3 regions of the Rhizobium sp. 768_B6_N1_8 genome follow, and region 3 is predicted to be linked to each of the others. Evidence: predicted binding sites of a transcription regulator. Region 3 holds the regulator's gene; each other region holds the start of a gene.

Region 1 (5,464 bases), 1.7 Mb from region 3:
TCGTCAGCACGAAGCCGAAGATCATCACGGGCAGCACCATGCCGCCACCCCAGCGCCCGACCAGCTCGCCGCCGGTGAGCGTCGAAATAATGAAAGCGATCGAGCCCCAGACGCGCATGGAGCCGTAATCAAGCCCCCAGCGGCGCACACCCGAAATCACGATCGATTCGACGACGGGCACATAAGGGGCGAAGGTCGCGCCCTGTAGCGCAAAGACGATCAGCACCGGCCAGAAATTGCTTGTCCAGTAGAGCGCAATCGCCGTCAGCAGCGAGAGGATGCCCGACCATAGGAGCACATGCGCCCGCTCCTGCATGCGGTCGGCAAAGACCGCCACGATCGGCGCCACGAGAACGCGCACCACCATCGGTACGGCGAGGATCGTGCCGATCTGATGATCGTTGAACTGATGAGTCGCAAGCCAGACGGGGAAGAAGGGCAGGACGATACCGTTGACCAACAGCGGCGCACTGTAACAAAGCGCGCTAAGCTGCCGGAAGCGCGGCGGCGCTCCCTCACCCATCGAGGGATTTTGTGCGGGAATCATGATGGACCTGAAGGAAACTGTGCGTTGCCTAACACATCCCATCAAACACGACTATGGCGAGAAATAGCCCGATCGAAACGATACGGATATAAATCGAAACGATTTAAAAAATAAATAGGGCCTGTCGCCTGATGGCAACGGCTAAATTCATGATGCACCGGCGGAGACCGCCGATGCGGTACGCACACATTATTCAGGCAGCCTGCGGGGCGAGATCGCCCTCTTCCAGCAATTCGACCGATGTCAGTGCTGGCACGTTGCTGGTCAGCGCACGCCAGGTGATGAGTTCGAACGTGCCGTCTTCATGCTCGACGATCGCCGTGCAGCTTTCGACCCAGTCGCCGGTATTGATGTAGCGGATGCCGTCCATATCCTCGATCACGGCGTGATGGATATGGCCACAGATGACGCCGTCGGCGCCGCTCTTGCGGGCTTCCTCGGCAACCACACGCTGGAACTCGCCGATGAAGTTGACGGCGTGTTTAACCTGCAGCTTGGCCCAGGCCGAGAAGGACCAGTAGGGCATGCCGAGGTGGCGGCGGACCGCTGCGAGCACGATGTTGATGCGGATCGCCGTGTCGTAGGCCCAGTCGCCGAGATAGGCGAGCAGACGAGCGTTGCGCACGACGACGTCGAATTCGTCGCCATGCAGGATCAGGTACTTCTTGCCGTCGGCGCCGTCATGGATGATGCGCTCGACGACCTCGATGCCGCCGAAATGCATGCCCGGAAAGGCGCGCAGGAATTCGTCGTGATTGCCGGGAATATAGACGACGCGCGTACCCTTGCGCGCCTTGCGCAAGAGCTTCTGGACCACGTCGTTGCAGACTTGCGGCCAGTACCAGCTACGCTTCAGGCGCCAGCCATCGACGATATCTCCGACGAGGTAGATCGTGTCTGCCTCGTGGTATTTCAGGAAATCCAGCAGGAAATCCGCCTTGGCGGCTTTCGAGCCGAGATGCACATCGGAAATGAAGAGGGTGCGGAAGCGCCGAGGTTCCATCATGTCTGTCACAAGCCTTTCCGCTCGTGTCCCATCGTTCTTCGTCTGGTCTTCCAAAATCAGACTCGTGTATCAGGAAGATGACAAACCGAAGGAAAGGCCGGCAAAGCCGTTCAATCCACCGGTTAGAGCCTTGCCTGGTCAGATTGCAGCATTCTGCTGGCTCAAACGGAGTCGGCCGGTCGATCAGGCGGCCCGTTTCAGCCAACCCCGGTGGTTTGCTTGCAAACCGGCTAGGGCCGGGCATCTTTCCGCCAGGATCAGAAGCGATCGGCTCGGACTTACTTGGGGTATGCCCTTCGCCAATCGCTTCTGCCCTGACGAAAACCTGCTCCGGCAGAATGCTGCAATCTGACCAGGGAAGGCTCTTAATGTCAGCTCCCCATTACCATCAGGTCAAAAAGTTCCGCTGCGGCCATTTCCGTACTGTTCCGGCCGGTCGATTGATGTATGGAGGAGTCTTCAAAAGACTTCGAACAACGCTGGAGGCGGCGATGGATCACCAGGAAAAATCCAAATCGGAAAAGAATTTGACGGGCGGTAGCCTCGACGAGCAGGCGCTTTTCTTCCACCGCTATCCACGCCCCGGCAAGCTGGAAATCCAGGCGACCAAGCCGCTCGGCAACCAGCGCGATCTGGCGCTCGCCTATTCTCCGGGTGTCGCCGCGCCCTGCCTCGCCATCCGTGATAATCCGGAGCAGGCCGCCGACTATACGTCCCGTGCCAATCTCGTTGCCGTCATCTCCAACGGCACCGCAGTACTCGGCCTCGGCAACATCGGCCCGCTCGCCTCCAAGCCGGTCATGGAAGGCAAGGCTGTCCTCTTCAAGAAGTTTGCCGGCATCGACGTCTTCGATATCGAAGTGGATGCGCCAGATGTCGATCAGATGGTCGCTACCGTCGCCTCGCTCGAGCCGACCTTTGGCGGCATCAACCTTGAAGACATCAAGGCCCCGGAATGCTTCCGCATCGAGAAGCAGCTGCGCGAAAAGATGAAGATCCCCGTCTTCCACGATGACCAGCACGGCACCGCAATCATCGTCGCCGCCGCCATCCTCAACGGCCTGGAACTCGCCGGCAAGAAGATCGATGAGGTGAAGATCGTCGCGTCAGGCGCCGGTGCGGCAGCCCTTGCCTGTCTCAACCTGCTGGTGACGCTCGGCGCCAAGCGCGAAAACATCTGGGTCCACGATCTAGAAGGCCTCGTCTATGAAGGCCGCGTCGAGCTGATGGACGAGTGGAAGGCGATCTACGCCCAGAAGAGCGACACGCGCACGCTCGCCGAAAATATCGGCGGCGCCGATGTCTTCCTCGGCCTGTCCGCTGCCGGCGTCCTGAAGCCGGAGCTGCTGGCGCAGATGGCCGACAAGCCGCTGATCATGGCGCTTGCCAACCCGACGCCGGAAATCATGCCGGACCTCGCCCGCGCTGCCCGCCCGGATGCGATGATCTGCACCGGCCGCTCGGACTTCCCGAACCAGGTCAACAACGTCCTCTGCTTCCCCTATATTTTCAGGGGCGCGCTGGACTGTGGCGCCGAGACGATCAACGAGGAAATGAAGATGGCGGCCGTGCGCGCCATCGCGGCCCTCGCCCGCGAGGAGCCGTCGGATGTTGCTGCCCGCGCCTATTCCGGTGAAACCCCGGTCTTCGGTCCCGACTATCTCATCCCCTCGCCCTTCGATCCGCGCCTCATTCTGCGCATCGCGCCTGCTGTCGCAAAGGCTGCTGCCGAAAGCGGCGTCGCCCGCCGCCCGATCACCGATTTCGATGTCTATCTCGACCATCTGAACCGCTTCGTCTTCCGCTCCGGCTTCATCATGAAGCCGATCTTCACGGCGGCAAAGACGGCAGAGCGCAAGCGCGTCGTCTTCTCGGAAGGTGAAGACGAGCGCGTGCTGCGCGCCGCTCAGGTTCTGATCGAAGAAGGCATTGCCGAGCCGATCATCATCGGCCGCCCACAGGTCATCGAAACGCGCCTGAAGCGCTACGGTCTGCGCATCCGCCCTCTGTCGGATTTCGAGGTCATCAACCCCGAAGACGATCCGCGCTTCCGTGAATATGTCGATCTCTATCTGCAGCTGGTCGGTCGCCGCGGCGTCATCCCGGAGGCAGCGCGCACCATCGTTCGTACCAACACGACCGTCATCGGTGCCCTGGCGCTGAAGCGCGGCGAAGCCGATGCCCTGATCTGCGGCCTCGAAGGGCGTTACGAGAAACACCTCCGCGACGTGCGCCAGATCATCGGCAAGCGCCCGAATGTGCGCGATTTCTCCGCGCTCAGCCTGTTGATCTCGCAGCGCGGCGCGACCTTCTTCACCGACACCTATGTGACCTTCAATCCGACGGCCGAGGAAATCGCCGAGGCGACAGTGCTGGCAGCTGAGGAAATCAAGCGCTTCGGCATCACCCCGCGCGCTGCCCTCGTCTCGCATTCGAACTTCGGCTCGCGCGAATCCGAAAGCGCCACCAAGATGCGCAATGCGCTGCAACTGGTGCGTGAAGCGGCTCCTGATCTCGAGGTCGACGGCGAAATGCACGGCGAAAGCGCGATCTCCGAGGAGCTGCGCCGCCGCGTCATGCCACACACGACGCTGCATGACGAAGCCAACCTGCTGGTCTTCCCGAATCTTGATGCGGCCAACATCACGCTCGGCGTCGTCAAGTCGATGACCGATGGCCTGCATGTCGGCCCGATCCTGCTTGGCACCGCAATGCCGGCCCATATCCTGGCGCCGTCGGTCACGTCTCGCGGCGTGGTCAACATGGCAGCGCTTGCTGTTGTCGAGGCATCGCAGCCGGCGTAAGCCGCGCTGCGGCCGTCTGCGAAGCGACGGCCGTTGGCATAGGGCATATCAGGCACGCCGTATGGATCGGCGTCCCTGATCCGAAAGCTCATCGGCGCGTTCGTTACCTTCAATGCCGGAATGGCCCTTGCACCAAGCAATCGCTATCAATGGATTCTGGGATAGCGCGATATCGACGGCTTTCCAGAGTCCCGCATCTGATATCGCCCGGTTTCTGGCCTTGCCACCTGGGTTGCTTTTCTTCCAGCCATTGTTCCTCCAGATAGGACGCCAGCTGTTGCAGCCGTCGACGGCATAGACGGAATCGCACCAGATGACCGCTGCCACGCCCTCGGCTGTGCGGTTGATCCAGATTGCCGCCTCGAGCACTGAAGTCAGTTCCATCGCATTGTTGGCGGAATTTTCTACGCCGCCGAAACCGGACGCGATTTCCACGCCATCGCGGTAGGCGACGAAGGCCCACCCGCCCTGCCGCGTACCGGGCTCATAACAGCCGTCCACGAAAACGTGAAGGCCGTGTCGGGGTTCCGGTTTTACCGGTGTCGTTGAGAGAGAACGAATCTCGTCGGAAATTCCTGTCATATCAGCCATTTAGATATCAGCGGGCTCCCGCGTAGCTGCGGGAGAGATGGGAGTGGAAGCATAGGGCTTGCTGGATAAGATCGCAAAAATGCGCTAGGAATTACTTCGAGCTTATTAAGGGAAATACGTTAAGACAAAGCGCGGTCGGTTGAAGCCGCAATTGACCGATAGATACTTTCTCATTCCGGGACGACGTCGTGAAGCGCCGAAACCTGTCTCTCCTCTTCTTTCTGGCATTTGCGGTTCCGGCAGCCGCTGAGACCAATGCGATCTGCGAGGATCTGCGCGGGCGTCTTGCCGATCTGCCGCAATCGATCGGCACGAATGGTGCCGAGATGCGCCAATATGCGGGCGCGCTTGCCGAACAGAACCTGGAATTGCGCAAGGTGCGCGGCGATCTGCGCCGCTACGGCTGCACGTCGGGCAGCATGGTCGTCGTCGGCGGCGAAAATGCCGGCTTCTGTGAGGAGCTTGAGCAGTCCGAAGCCAAGATGGTGGACAATATCCGCTACCTGCAGGACCGCC
Region 2 (5,464 bases), 1.8 Mb from region 3:
GGTAACGGCCAATATCTTCGTCGATGTTCGGATCGAGCATCCCTTCATGATGGTGCTGTTCTTCCTGCTGACGGCGATCAGCTTCAGCCTGTTCGGCTTCATGATCGGCATCTGGGCGACGAATTTCGAGCAACTGAATCTCATCCCCATGCTGGTCGTGCCGCCGCTGACCTTCCTCGGCGGCAGCTTCTACTCGATCAACATGCTGCCGCCCTTCTGGCAGGCGGTCAGCCATTTCAACCCGGTGCTCTATCTGGTCAGCGGCTTCCGCTGGAGCTTCTACGGGATTGCCGACGTCAACCCGCTGGTCAGCCTCGGGATGATCTCGCTGTTTCTGGTGATTTGCCTCAGCACGCTCGGCTGGATCTTCAAGACGGGGTATCGGCTGCGCAACTGATGAGTGGCCGCCGCCACCGGCAAAATCCGAGTAGGCGGCCACAAAAATCGTTCACATTTTGTTCGCAATTGCTAGTCTGGCCTCGCTGTCATTTGCGGAGGAGGAGAGTCGTGGCGGAGCAACAGGCGAAGTTCGAGCGGTTTAAGGCATTGCATCAGCGGGATGCGGCATTCGTCATACCGAACCCGTGGGATGCCGGCTCGGCCCGGATTTTGACGAGCCTCGGTTTCGAGGCCTTGGCGACCACTAGCGCCGGCTATGCCTTTTCCAAGGGCAAGCGGGATTCCTTTGCGAGCCTGAAGCGCGGCGAGATCCTCGACAATGCCGCCGAGATCGTCGGAGCGACCGATCTTCCCGTATCGGCCGATCTCGAGGACGGGTTTGGTGCGGCGCCCGAGATCTGCGCCGAAACGATCCGGCTGGCCTCTGCGATTGGGCTGGTCGGCGGATCGATCGAAGATGCCACCGGCGATCCGGCAAGGCCGATCTATGATCTCTCGCAGGCCGTCGAGCGCGTACAGGCCGCGGTGGAGGCGGCGCGGAAGCTGCCTTTCCTGCTGACGGCGAGGGCGGAGAATTTTCTCTGGGAGCGGCCCGATCTCGATGACACGATCAAGCGGCTGCAGGCTTTCTCGGCAGCCGGTGCCGATGTGCTCTATGCGCCCGGTCTGCCTGATATCGACGCCATCCGAACCGTCTGCACCACCGTCGACAAGCCCGTCAATGTGGTGATGGGCCTGAAGGGGCCGCGCTATAGCGTTGCCGAACTCTCGGCGGCAGGCGTGCGCCGGGTGAGTGGGGGCGGGTCCTTTGCGCGCGCTGCACTTGGCGCACTGCTGCGGGCGGCCGAGGAGGTAAAATCATCGGGGACCTTCACCTACGCCGCCGATGCAATGCCGGCAGCCACGCTCAGCCAGCTCATGTCGCAGGAGAAACGGGGCGACCGGCAGTAAGGCAGGAAGCCGGTGGGGGGCGGGTTCGATATAGCCTGCGGTCTGTGCTCCTCACTTCCCCGCCGGCTGCGGTTCCGGAAATGTCCAGCTTCCATCGAGGATCGGCTGGCGTGGGCGGTAGAGGCGGACGGTGTAATTCCAGCCCTTCATTACGGGCAAGCAATTGGCGATCTTGCCGTCGCAGCCGCCGAATTGCACCTTGACCGCGCCGTCTGCTTCCTTGTCAGCGGTGATATTGTTTAGCGTATAGGCATTGAGCTTGTTCTTCTCGTAGTAGCCTTTGCCATTGTAGACGCTGACCGACCAGAAGCCGTCGACGGGAACATCCTTGACGGAGAGCCGGTAGACCATCTTGCCGTCGTTCTTCGGTGGTGTCTCGTTCAGGTAGATCGCGTCCTTCTCGGGATTTCCGCCCCAGCCGACGGCGCTGCCGATGAGATGGCGGATCGGGTCGACCTGATCTTTCGCCCCGAAGGCGCCCTTGAAATCCGGAATGGTCGTGCCCAGCACGATCAGCGCGTCACGGACCTTCTTCTGGCTCGCCTTGTCCCAGTCCGGGATCTCGAACGTTCCCGCATTTGCCTGGCTGATGGTGAGAGCGTTCTGGAGATTATGGACCTGCTTGACATCATCGGGGTCGTTGGGATCGACGAGGGTCCTGATGCCGACGAGGATGTAGCGCGTGCCGGCCGCTGCCCGATCATAGGTGTAACTGCCGGCGTCATATTTCACATCGCCGACTACGTAATGGTCTTCGTTGATGATCTGCATCGAGCGGAAGCGTTTGCCGGCGTCCGGAAGCGTGATGGTGACCGGCCCGGCATCGAGATCGATGACAGCGGATGAATAGAGCGTATCGCGGTTGGCCCGGATCACGGACTGATGATCGATGTCCATCGGTTCGCGATGATGGTTGAAGATACCGGTCTTGCCGCCGCCGTCCTTCACGGCATTGCTGAAATAGAGATCGGATTCGGCGCGGGCGAAATTGTCGACGGTGACCGGCTTGGCCGTCTGCGCCCCGGCCTGTGAGGCGAGCGCAAGTGCCAGCGTGGCGATGGCGGCACGGTAGGCAATGCGGACAGGCACTAATGCAGGTGCAGGCTTTGACCACCTCATAGCTCTCTCCCGTTTCGGTCAATTTTCCGAGGAAAAGCCTTTCACAGGCCCGATTTCGGGAGAAGTACGTTACCGTAAACCACGCCGTAAATGGCGGGCAGCAACACCTGCGGCTCAGGCCTTTTTCCTGCGCTGCCGCTTGCCGTGCCGCGGGTGAAAATCGACGAGCAGGGATTTCAATTCGAGTTCGCGCACGCGCCGTGCCGCTTCGTCGGGGCTCACCCAATCCAGCATGCGTTGGCCGGTTTCGCGGAACTGCCCTTGCGTATGCTCCACTTCGATCTGGAAGATATCGACGATGCAGGGCGCGACGTCGCCGTCATCCAGCTCCTTCAGATAGGTGTAGCGGCCGACCGGCTGCTTGCTCACCGTTCCGCGCACGCCGGCTTCCTCCCAGGCCTCGATGGCGGCTGCCTCATGCGGCTTCTTCTTTTTCATCGGCCAGCCCTTGGGAATGATCCAGCGGCCGCTGTCGCGCGTGGTGACGACGAGGACTTCGATTTCGGGGTGATCAGTCTCGGGACCGCCGTTTCGGTAACGGAAGCAGAGCGCGCCATATTGCTGGCGAAAGGCGCCTGAGAAAAGCTTCTCGGGTCTTTCTGCAAGCTGCTTCAGCAGGGGCTTTGAGGGTCCGGCGTAGGATTTTGCGCCTTTTTTGCGGGATTTCATGACATCTAGCATTGTCAAATTTTACTTTTTCGATCAATTGCCTGCGACGCTTTATGACAGATTTATGACAGTCTTCTACGACAGTCCCCGGTTCAGGAAGGATCGCCCGAGATGATGAGCGTGTTTCGCAAGATGATGCCGCGGGAGGACCGCTTCTTCGATATGTTCTGCAGGCATTCGGAAACGGTCGTCGCAGCCGCCCATGCTATGGAAAAGCTGTTGAAGGGCGAGGCGGTTCAGGAGAATTGCGACAAGATCATCGCACTGGAAGACCAGGCTGACGACATCACCCGCGAAGTGCTGGTTGCTGTCCGGCGCAGCTTCATCACGCCCTTTGACCGCGGCGACATCAAGGATCTGATCCAGTCCATGGATGATGCGATCGACATGATGCACAAGACGGTGAAGATCATCCGCCTGTTCGAGCAGACGAGTTTCGACCCGCTGATGCAGGAGATGGGCGGGGAGATCGTCAAGGCGGCGGCCCTGATGGAGGAAGCAATCCCGCTTCTCAACAAGATGGGTGCGAATGCGCAGCGGCTGGCTGTCATCGCCGAAGAGATCACCCGGGTCGAAGGCCGCTCCGACGAACTGCATGACGAGGGGCTCAAGGACCTCTATCGCCGGCATGGCGCCAGCGGCAATGCCATGGCCTATATGATCGGCAGCGAGATCTACTCCAATCTGGAAAAGATCGTCGACCGTTTCGAGGACGTGGCCAACGAAATCAGCGGCGTCGTCATCGAGAACGTCTGATGGAAGCCTCTCTCTCCCTTCCGCTGCTGATCGGGCTGATCGGTGTGGCGCTGTTCTTCGATTTCCTCAACGGGCTGCATGATGCGGCAAACTCGATTGCGACCATCGTTTCCACCCGGGTGCTGAGGCCGCAATATGCCGTCGGCTGGGCGGCTTTCTTCAATTTCATCGCCTTCCTGTTTTTTGGCCTGCACGTCGCCGAAACGCTCGGCACCGGCATCATCGATCCGGCAATCGTCTCGCCGCAGGTGATCTTTGCGGCACTGATGGGGGCGATCGTCTGGAACATCGTCACCTGGCTGTTCGGCATTCCCTCTTCGTCGTCGCATGCGCTGGTCGGCGGGCTCGTCGGCGCCGGCTGGGCGAAGGTTGGCTTCAGTTCCATCGTCTGGGGCGGCTTGTTGAAGACGGTCGGTGCGATCTTTATGTCGCCGGCAATCGGCTTCCTGCTCGCGCTGTTCTTCGTCCTCGTCGTCTCCTGGCTCTTCGTGCGCCAGACGCCCTTTGCCGTCGACCGCACCTTCCGCTTCATGCAGTTCATCTCGGCCTCACTCTATTCGCTCGGCCATGGCGGCAACGACGCGCAGAAGACCATGGGCATCATCGCCGTTCTTCTCTTCAGCCAGGGGCAGCTCGGCCCCAGTTTCCATGTGCCTCTCTGGGTAGTCATCTCCTGCCAGTCGGCCATGGCGCTCGGCACGCTCTTCGGCGGCTGGCGGATCGTTCACACGATGGGCTCGAAAATCACCAGGCTCAACCCGATGCAGGGGTTCTGCGCCGAGACCGGCGGGGCGCTGACGCTGTTTGCCGCGACCTGGCTCGGCATTCCCGTGTCGACGACACACACGATCACCGGAGCGATCATCGGTGTCGGCGCCGCGCGACGCCTGTCGGCCGTGCGCTGGGGTGTTGCGGGCAACATCGTCATCGCCTGGGTGATCACCATGTCGGCTGCCGCTGCCATCGCGGCCGCCTGCTATGGGATTGCAAGCCTGTTTGCCTAAGGGCAGGGGTCCGCTCGATGTATCGAATACCCTAATTTTAGGGGGCACTATTTTCGATCGGATGTTGCGCTCTATTCTCCATGCAAGGAGAAGGAGACAACGAGCGGACCATGCATCTATCCAGGCATTTATCTGAATTGAATGAGGAAACCCCGGCAAAGACAGGCCGCCGCGAGATCGATCAGTACGGCGCCATCTGCTGCCGCGTCGAGCGAGGCGGAAGGCTGAGCGTACTGCTCGTCACCAGCCGCGATACCGGACGATGGGTGATCCCGAAGGGCACTCTCGGAAGAAAGGAAAGGCCATATCGCTGCGCCCAGCGCGAGGCTTTCGAAGAGGCTGGCATCATCGGCAGGGTCAGGAAGAAGCCGCTCGGCTTTTACACCTATCTGAAGGATCACGAGACGCCGCTGACGGTTTCTGTTCATCTGCTGCGGCTGGAGAGCGAGGCCGCGCATTTTCGCGAATATGCCGAGAGGCAGAAGATCTGGATTTCTCCGGCGGAAGCAGCGTTACTTGTCGAAGAGCCGGAGCTGCAGGCACTCTTCCGGTCCATCGATGCGGAT
Region 3 (5,464 bases):
TAGGTTAAAGTTCAATTACTAGACTGCATGCGGCGGAACTAGTCACCAAAATTGATCAGGCGTTTCTTGCTTCGGAGACTTCCGAGGCAACGGTGAGGGATTCTGCCATCACCAACGCGAAAGGTGGAGACAGGGCAATGAACTGGACAGACGAGCGTGTCGAGAAGCTCAAGAAGCTTTGGTCAGAGGGGCTGAGCGCCAGCCAGATCGCTGCGCAGCTTGGCGGAGTGAGTAGAAACGCTGTTATCGGCAAGGTTCACCGGCTCAGTCTTCCCGGCCGCGCCAAGGCCGGCGGCACGGCAACCGCTGCGCGCGCAACGAAGCGCAATACGTCGGCTCCGCGCGCCCCGAACTATGCGTCTCGCATCACCACCCGCACCGTTACCCGCCAGCAGGGCGCAACGATGCTGAAGGAAGAGATCGAGATCGAAACGGTCGAGGAAATGGAATACGTGCCGGCCAAGAATGTGGTCGTGCCGATTTCACGCCGCCTTGGCCTGACGGAACTGACGGAGCGCACCTGCAAGTGGCCGGTCGGCGATCCGCTGAAGGACGACTTCTACTTCTGCGGCTGCGACTCCCCGGATTCCTCGCCCTATTGCAACTATCACCAGCGCCTCGCCTACCAGCCGGTCAGCGAACGCCGCAAGGCTGTCCGGGTCGCCTGACCCGCGATCTTCCAACAGACGCAACGTACCATCACCCCTCCTCGCCTATGCGCGGAGGGGTGATTTTTTTAGCCGGCACAGGAGGACTGGAAAACCGCTCCTGACCACGACTATCTGCCGGAGGCCGATCTCTGCCGGTCGTTCACCATGCCTGACAATGCGAAGTTACGTGGCCAACACCACCGATGTGTTTCAGCCCCAGGCTGGCATGGAACGGTGGTCATGGCGCTGTAACGCGATTTTCTGATGCAGATGCGGTATTCTCGTGGAGTAGCACGGCGCAAACAGTCGGTCAGGGGTGCCAATGGAGATCGATCCAAAGCGGATGACAATGGGGTTCGTCGGGACGGGCACGATTACCGAGGCCGTCGTCACCGGATTGGGCAAGACAGCGTTTCGCGACACACCGATCGTGCTGTCACCGCGCAGCGCAAGCGTCGCCGCCCGCCTTGCGGCGGCAAACCGGAATGTGTCGATCGCTTTGGGGAACCAGGATGTTCTCGACCGATCCGATCTCGTATTTGTGGCGGTGAGGCCGCAAATTGCCGAGGAGGTCATCCGCTCGCTCCGATTTCGGCCGGGCCACCATGTCATCAGCTTCGTCGCGGCCACGCCAATGGATCAACTGCTGGCGTGGATCGATCAGCCAGTTCGCCTGAGCCTGGCAATTCCACTTCCGTTCATCGCAGATCTTCAGGGCGCGACTGCGATCTACCCGCCCGACGAGGTTTCCCACGCCCTCTTTTCGGCGCTCGGAACGGCGATCCAGGTTGAAAACAGACCTGAGTTCGAACTTCTCGCGGTGGCGAGCTGCCTGATGGCCACCTATTTCGGCATCCTGGACGCGACGTCGACCTGGCTGCAGAGCCAAGGGCTTTCGAGAACGGCTGGCGACGCCTACCTCCGTCAATTGTTTTCCGGCCTCGCCCATGCTGCCCGTTCGAAACCTGTCGCGAGTTTTGATGAACTCATCGGCGAGCATTCGACCAAGGGCGGATTGAATGAACAGGTGCTCGAAGACTTTCGCGATTTCGGTGGCGCTGTGGCTCTGCAAAAGGCTCTTGATCGAGTTCTTGCACGCATTCGTCTGTAGAAAGCAAACCCTCTTGAAGTTCGCTTTCGGCGCCTAGTGTCGGCTTCCAGAAGAAGCTGTGCTTCGCCGAGACAGGTCGCTTCAAGCTCGACGGACAGGGCGGGCCTACCCATCGCTGTTTCTTCAGAAGGACACCAGATAAGCAAACGGGCCGCCCGGCAAGCGAGCGACCCGTCTGGACCTCCGATCACTCGGATCAGGCTTCCATGGAATATCCCGCGCCGCGGACGGTGCGGATGACATCCTGCATGTTGGAGAAGTTCAGCGCCTTACGCAGGCGCCCGACATGGACGTCGACGGTACGTTCGTCCACGTAGATATCGTGGCCCCAGACGCCATCCAGAAGCTGCGAGCGGGAGAAGACCCTGCCCGGCGACGACATCAGGAATTCGAGCAGGCGGAATTCGGTCGGGCCGAGGCGCACTTCGCGGCTCTTGCGATGAACGCGATGGGTTTCGCGATCGAGCTCGATATCACCACACTTCAGAACGGTGGAGAGAACCTCCGGACGGGCGCGTCGCAGCATCGCCTTGACGCGGGCAACGAGTTCCGGCGTGGAGAAGGGCTTGACGACATAGTCGTCCGCGCCGGTCGAGAGACCGCGAACGCGTTCGCTCTCTTCGCCGCGTGCCGTCAGCATGATGATCGGCAGGCGCTCGGTCTCCGGCCGCATGCGCAGCCGGCGGCAGAGTTCGATGCCGGAAACGCCCGGCAGCATCCAGTCAAGGATGAGCAGGTCCGGCGTGCGCTCCTGAAGCCGGATTTCGGCCTCGTCGCCACGGAGGATCGTATCCACCTCGAAACCTTCAGCCTCGAGGTTGTAGCGGAGAAGCACACTCAGCGCCTCTTCATCTTCAACAACTGCAACTCTTGGGATCATGCGTGTCAGTCTCCTAATGCATGATCCTTAAACCGGGGGTGATTTAAGCAACGGACCATGCAGAAACTTGGAATTGGCTGCGACCTTTGCGCGCCCCAGCGCAGGGCGCGCACGCAATTGGCAGGTCCGGATTACTCCGTCACCGCACCGACGGTATTGGAGCTGTCGTCCTTCGGACGCTCACCCTCCGGCTGGGCGCCGGTTGCCATGTAATAGATCGTCTCAGCGATGTTGGTCGCATGGTCGCCGATGCGCTCGATGTTCTTGGCGCAGAAGAGAAGATGCGTGCAGCTCGTGATGTTGCGCGGATCTTCCATCATGTAGGTGAGGAGTTCGCGGAACAGCGAGGTGTACATCGCGTCGATCTCGTCGTCGCGCTCGCGGATGGACTTGGCCTTGTCCGCAGAACGCGTCGTATAGACGTCGAGCACTTCCTTGAGCTGGACGAGCGCCAGTTCGGAGAGATGCTCGAGACCGCGGGCGAGCTTGCGCGGAACGCCGGTGCTCTGGACGGCGATGACGCGCTTTGCGGTGTTCTTGCCGAGGTCGCCGACACGCTCGAGGTCGGCGGCGATGCGGATCGAACCCATGATCTCGCGAAGGTCGGAGGCCATCGGCTGGCGACGGGCGATCGTGACGATCGCCTTGTCGTTGATTTCGCGTTCCGCGTGATCAAGGATCACGTCGTCGGAAATGACCTTCTGGGCGAGCGCAGTGTCGCCGTTGACCAGCGCACGGACGGCCTCGCCGACCATCTGTTCGGCAAGACCACCCATCTCGGAAATGCGCCGGGACAGGAATTTCAGATCGTCATCGTAAGCGGAAAAAATATGTGTCGATGCCATGGGGCTTTGTCCTCGAAAATCGGGAAGGCTTCACATCGCCAAAATCAGCCGAACCGGCCCATGATATAGTCCTGGGTGCGCGGATCGTCGGGATTGGTGAACATCTTGTCGGTGTCGTTTTCCTCGACCAGGTTGCCGAGGTGGAACATGGCCGTACGCTGTGATACGCGCGCGGCCTGCTGCATGGAATGCGTCACGATGACGATGGTGTAGTTTTCACGCAGCTCATGGATCAGCTCTTCGACCTTGGCAGTCGCGATCGGGTCGAGCGCCGAGCAGGGCTCGTCCATCAGGATGACTTCCGGGCTGACGGCAACGGCGCGTGCGATGCACAGACGCTGCTGCTGACCGCCGGAAAGGCCGGTGCCGGATTCATGCACGCGATCCTTGACCTCATTCCAGAGGCCGGCGCGCTGCAGGCTCGTCTCGACGATCTGGTCCAGGTCGGCCTTGGATTTGGCGAGGCCGTGGATGCGCGGTCCGTAGGAGACGTTTTCATAGATTGTTTTCGGGAACGGATTCGGCTTCTGGAACACCATGCCGACACGGGCGCGGAGTTCGACGACGTCGATGTCAGGATCGTAGATATCGTCGCTGTCGAGCGTGATCTTGCCGGTGACGCGGCAGCCATCGATCGTGTCGTTCATGCGGTTCAGCGACCGCAGGAAGGTGGACTTGCCGCAGCCCGACGGGCCGATCAGGGCGGTCACGGTGTTTTCGCGGACGTTCAGATTGACATCGAAAAGCGCGCGCTTCTCGCCGTAATAAACGGAGACATCCTGTCCGATCATCTTATACGGGACGTTGCTCATTTTCTGGTCCAGCGCCTTCTCAACTGCAGCTTCCGTCAACATGTTCATGATCTCTACTCCGTTTACCAGCGGCGCTCAAAGCGACGACGCAAGAGGATAGCTCCCATGTTCATGACGATCAGGAACAGGAGCAGGACGATAATGGCACCCGAGGTTCTTTCCACGAATGCGCGCTCGGCTTCGTTGGCCCACATGTAGACCTGAACCGGAAGCGCCGTGGAGGGATCGAGTGGACTGCTCGGCGCCTGGGCGACGAAGGCGACCATGCCGATCAGCAGCAGCGGCGCAGTTTCGCCGAGTGCGTGGGCAAGGCCGATGATCGTGCCGGTCAGGATGCCGGGCATTGCAAGCGGCAGCACGTGGTGAAACACCATCTGCATCTTCGAGGCGCCGAGGCCGAGGGCAGCCGCGCGGATCGACGGCGGCACGGCACGGAGCGCTGCACGCGTGGCGATGATGATCGTCGGCAGCGTCATCAGCGTCAGCACCAGGCCGCCGACCAGCGGTGCCGAACGCGGCAGGCCGGCGAAGTTGATGAAGACCGACAGGCCGAGCAGACCGTAGACGATCGACGGGACGGCGGCGAGGTTGTTGATATTGACCTCGATCAGGTCCGTCAGCTTGTTCTTCGGCGCGAATTCCTCAAGGTAAATCGAGGCAGCGACGCCGATCGGCAGCGAAAGCACGAGAACGATCAGCATCAGGTAGAGCGAGCCGATGAGGGCGACGCCGAGACCTGCGGCTTCCGGACGGCTGGAATTGCCGTTGACGAAGAGGCCGGTGTTGAACGTCTTGTGGAGAGCACCGCTCGCCTTCAGCTCATTCATCCAGGCAACCTGCTTGTCGTTGACCTTACGGTTCTTCTCATCGACCGAAAGATTGATCTGGCCCTTGTTGGCGCTGTCGATATTGGCATCTGCAAGCACTGTAATATTGACGGTCTTGCCAATGATCGACGGGTCGGCAACGACCATGTCGCGCAGCTGAATGGGCGCCCCCTTGGACAGCATGGCGGATGCATCGCGCACGTCAGGACGGCTTGCGGCATTGATGCCGAGCTGCTTGACGATCGCGTCGCGTAGCAGAACCGGATAGTTGGCAGCGACCAGCACCGAAGGGTCGGTTGCACGCTTGTTGTCCGGGTCGATCGTCTTCTCGGAGAATTC

The links. Region 3 encodes PhoB, which activates phosphate uptake and scavenging genes when phosphate is short. Its sites were predicted from a motif close to TGTCATNNANCTGTCAT; they were not measured.
Region 1: AB8B33_RS09250 (UDP-2,3-diacylglucosamine diphosphatase) is a predicted target of PhoB. The motif match lies at 1,620-1,636, and genes of this name have one in related genera.
Region 2: AB8B33_RS10160 (DUF47 domain-containing protein) is a predicted target of PhoB. The motif match lies at 3,192-3,208, and genes of this name have one in related genera.

The regions. Positions count from the first base shown of each region.
Region 1 is NZ_JBPWPV010000001.1:1,818,731-1,824,194, forward strand. It holds gene AB8B33_RS09245 (MFS transporter) at 1-547, opposite strand, end outside; gene AB8B33_RS09250 (UDP-2,3-diacylglucosamine diphosphatase) at 741-1,553, opposite strand; gene AB8B33_RS09255 (NADP-dependent malic enzyme) at 2,045-4,357, shown strand; gene AB8B33_RS09260 (ribonuclease H family protein) at 4,406-4,939, opposite strand; gene AB8B33_RS09265 (DUF2865 domain-containing protein) at 5,137-5,464, shown strand, end outside.
Region 2 is NZ_JBPWPV010000001.1:1,985,094-1,990,557, reverse strand. It holds gene AB8B33_RS10180 (ABC transporter permease) at 1-397, shown strand, start outside; gene AB8B33_RS10175 (isocitrate lyase/PEP mutase family protein) at 508-1,350, shown strand; gene AB8B33_RS10170 (DUF1254 domain-containing protein) at 1,402-2,400, opposite strand; gene AB8B33_RS10165 (NUDIX hydrolase) at 2,584-3,138, opposite strand; gene AB8B33_RS10160 (DUF47 domain-containing protein) at 3,250-3,894, shown strand; gene AB8B33_RS10155 (inorganic phosphate transporter) at 3,894-4,898, shown strand; gene AB8B33_RS10150 (NUDIX hydrolase) at 5,036-5,464, shown strand, end outside.
Region 3 is NZ_JBPWPV010000001.1:154,304-159,767, reverse strand. It holds gene AB8B33_RS00780 (GcrA family cell cycle regulator) at 138-668, shown strand; gene AB8B33_RS00775 (pyrroline-5-carboxylate reductase) at 973-1,761, shown strand; gene phoB (phosphate regulon transcriptional regulator PhoB) at 1,958-2,641, opposite strand; gene phoU (phosphate signaling complex protein PhoU) at 2,773-3,486, opposite strand; gene pstB (phosphate ABC transporter ATP-binding protein PstB) at 3,531-4,346, opposite strand; gene pstA (phosphate ABC transporter permease PstA) at 4,361-5,464, opposite strand, start outside.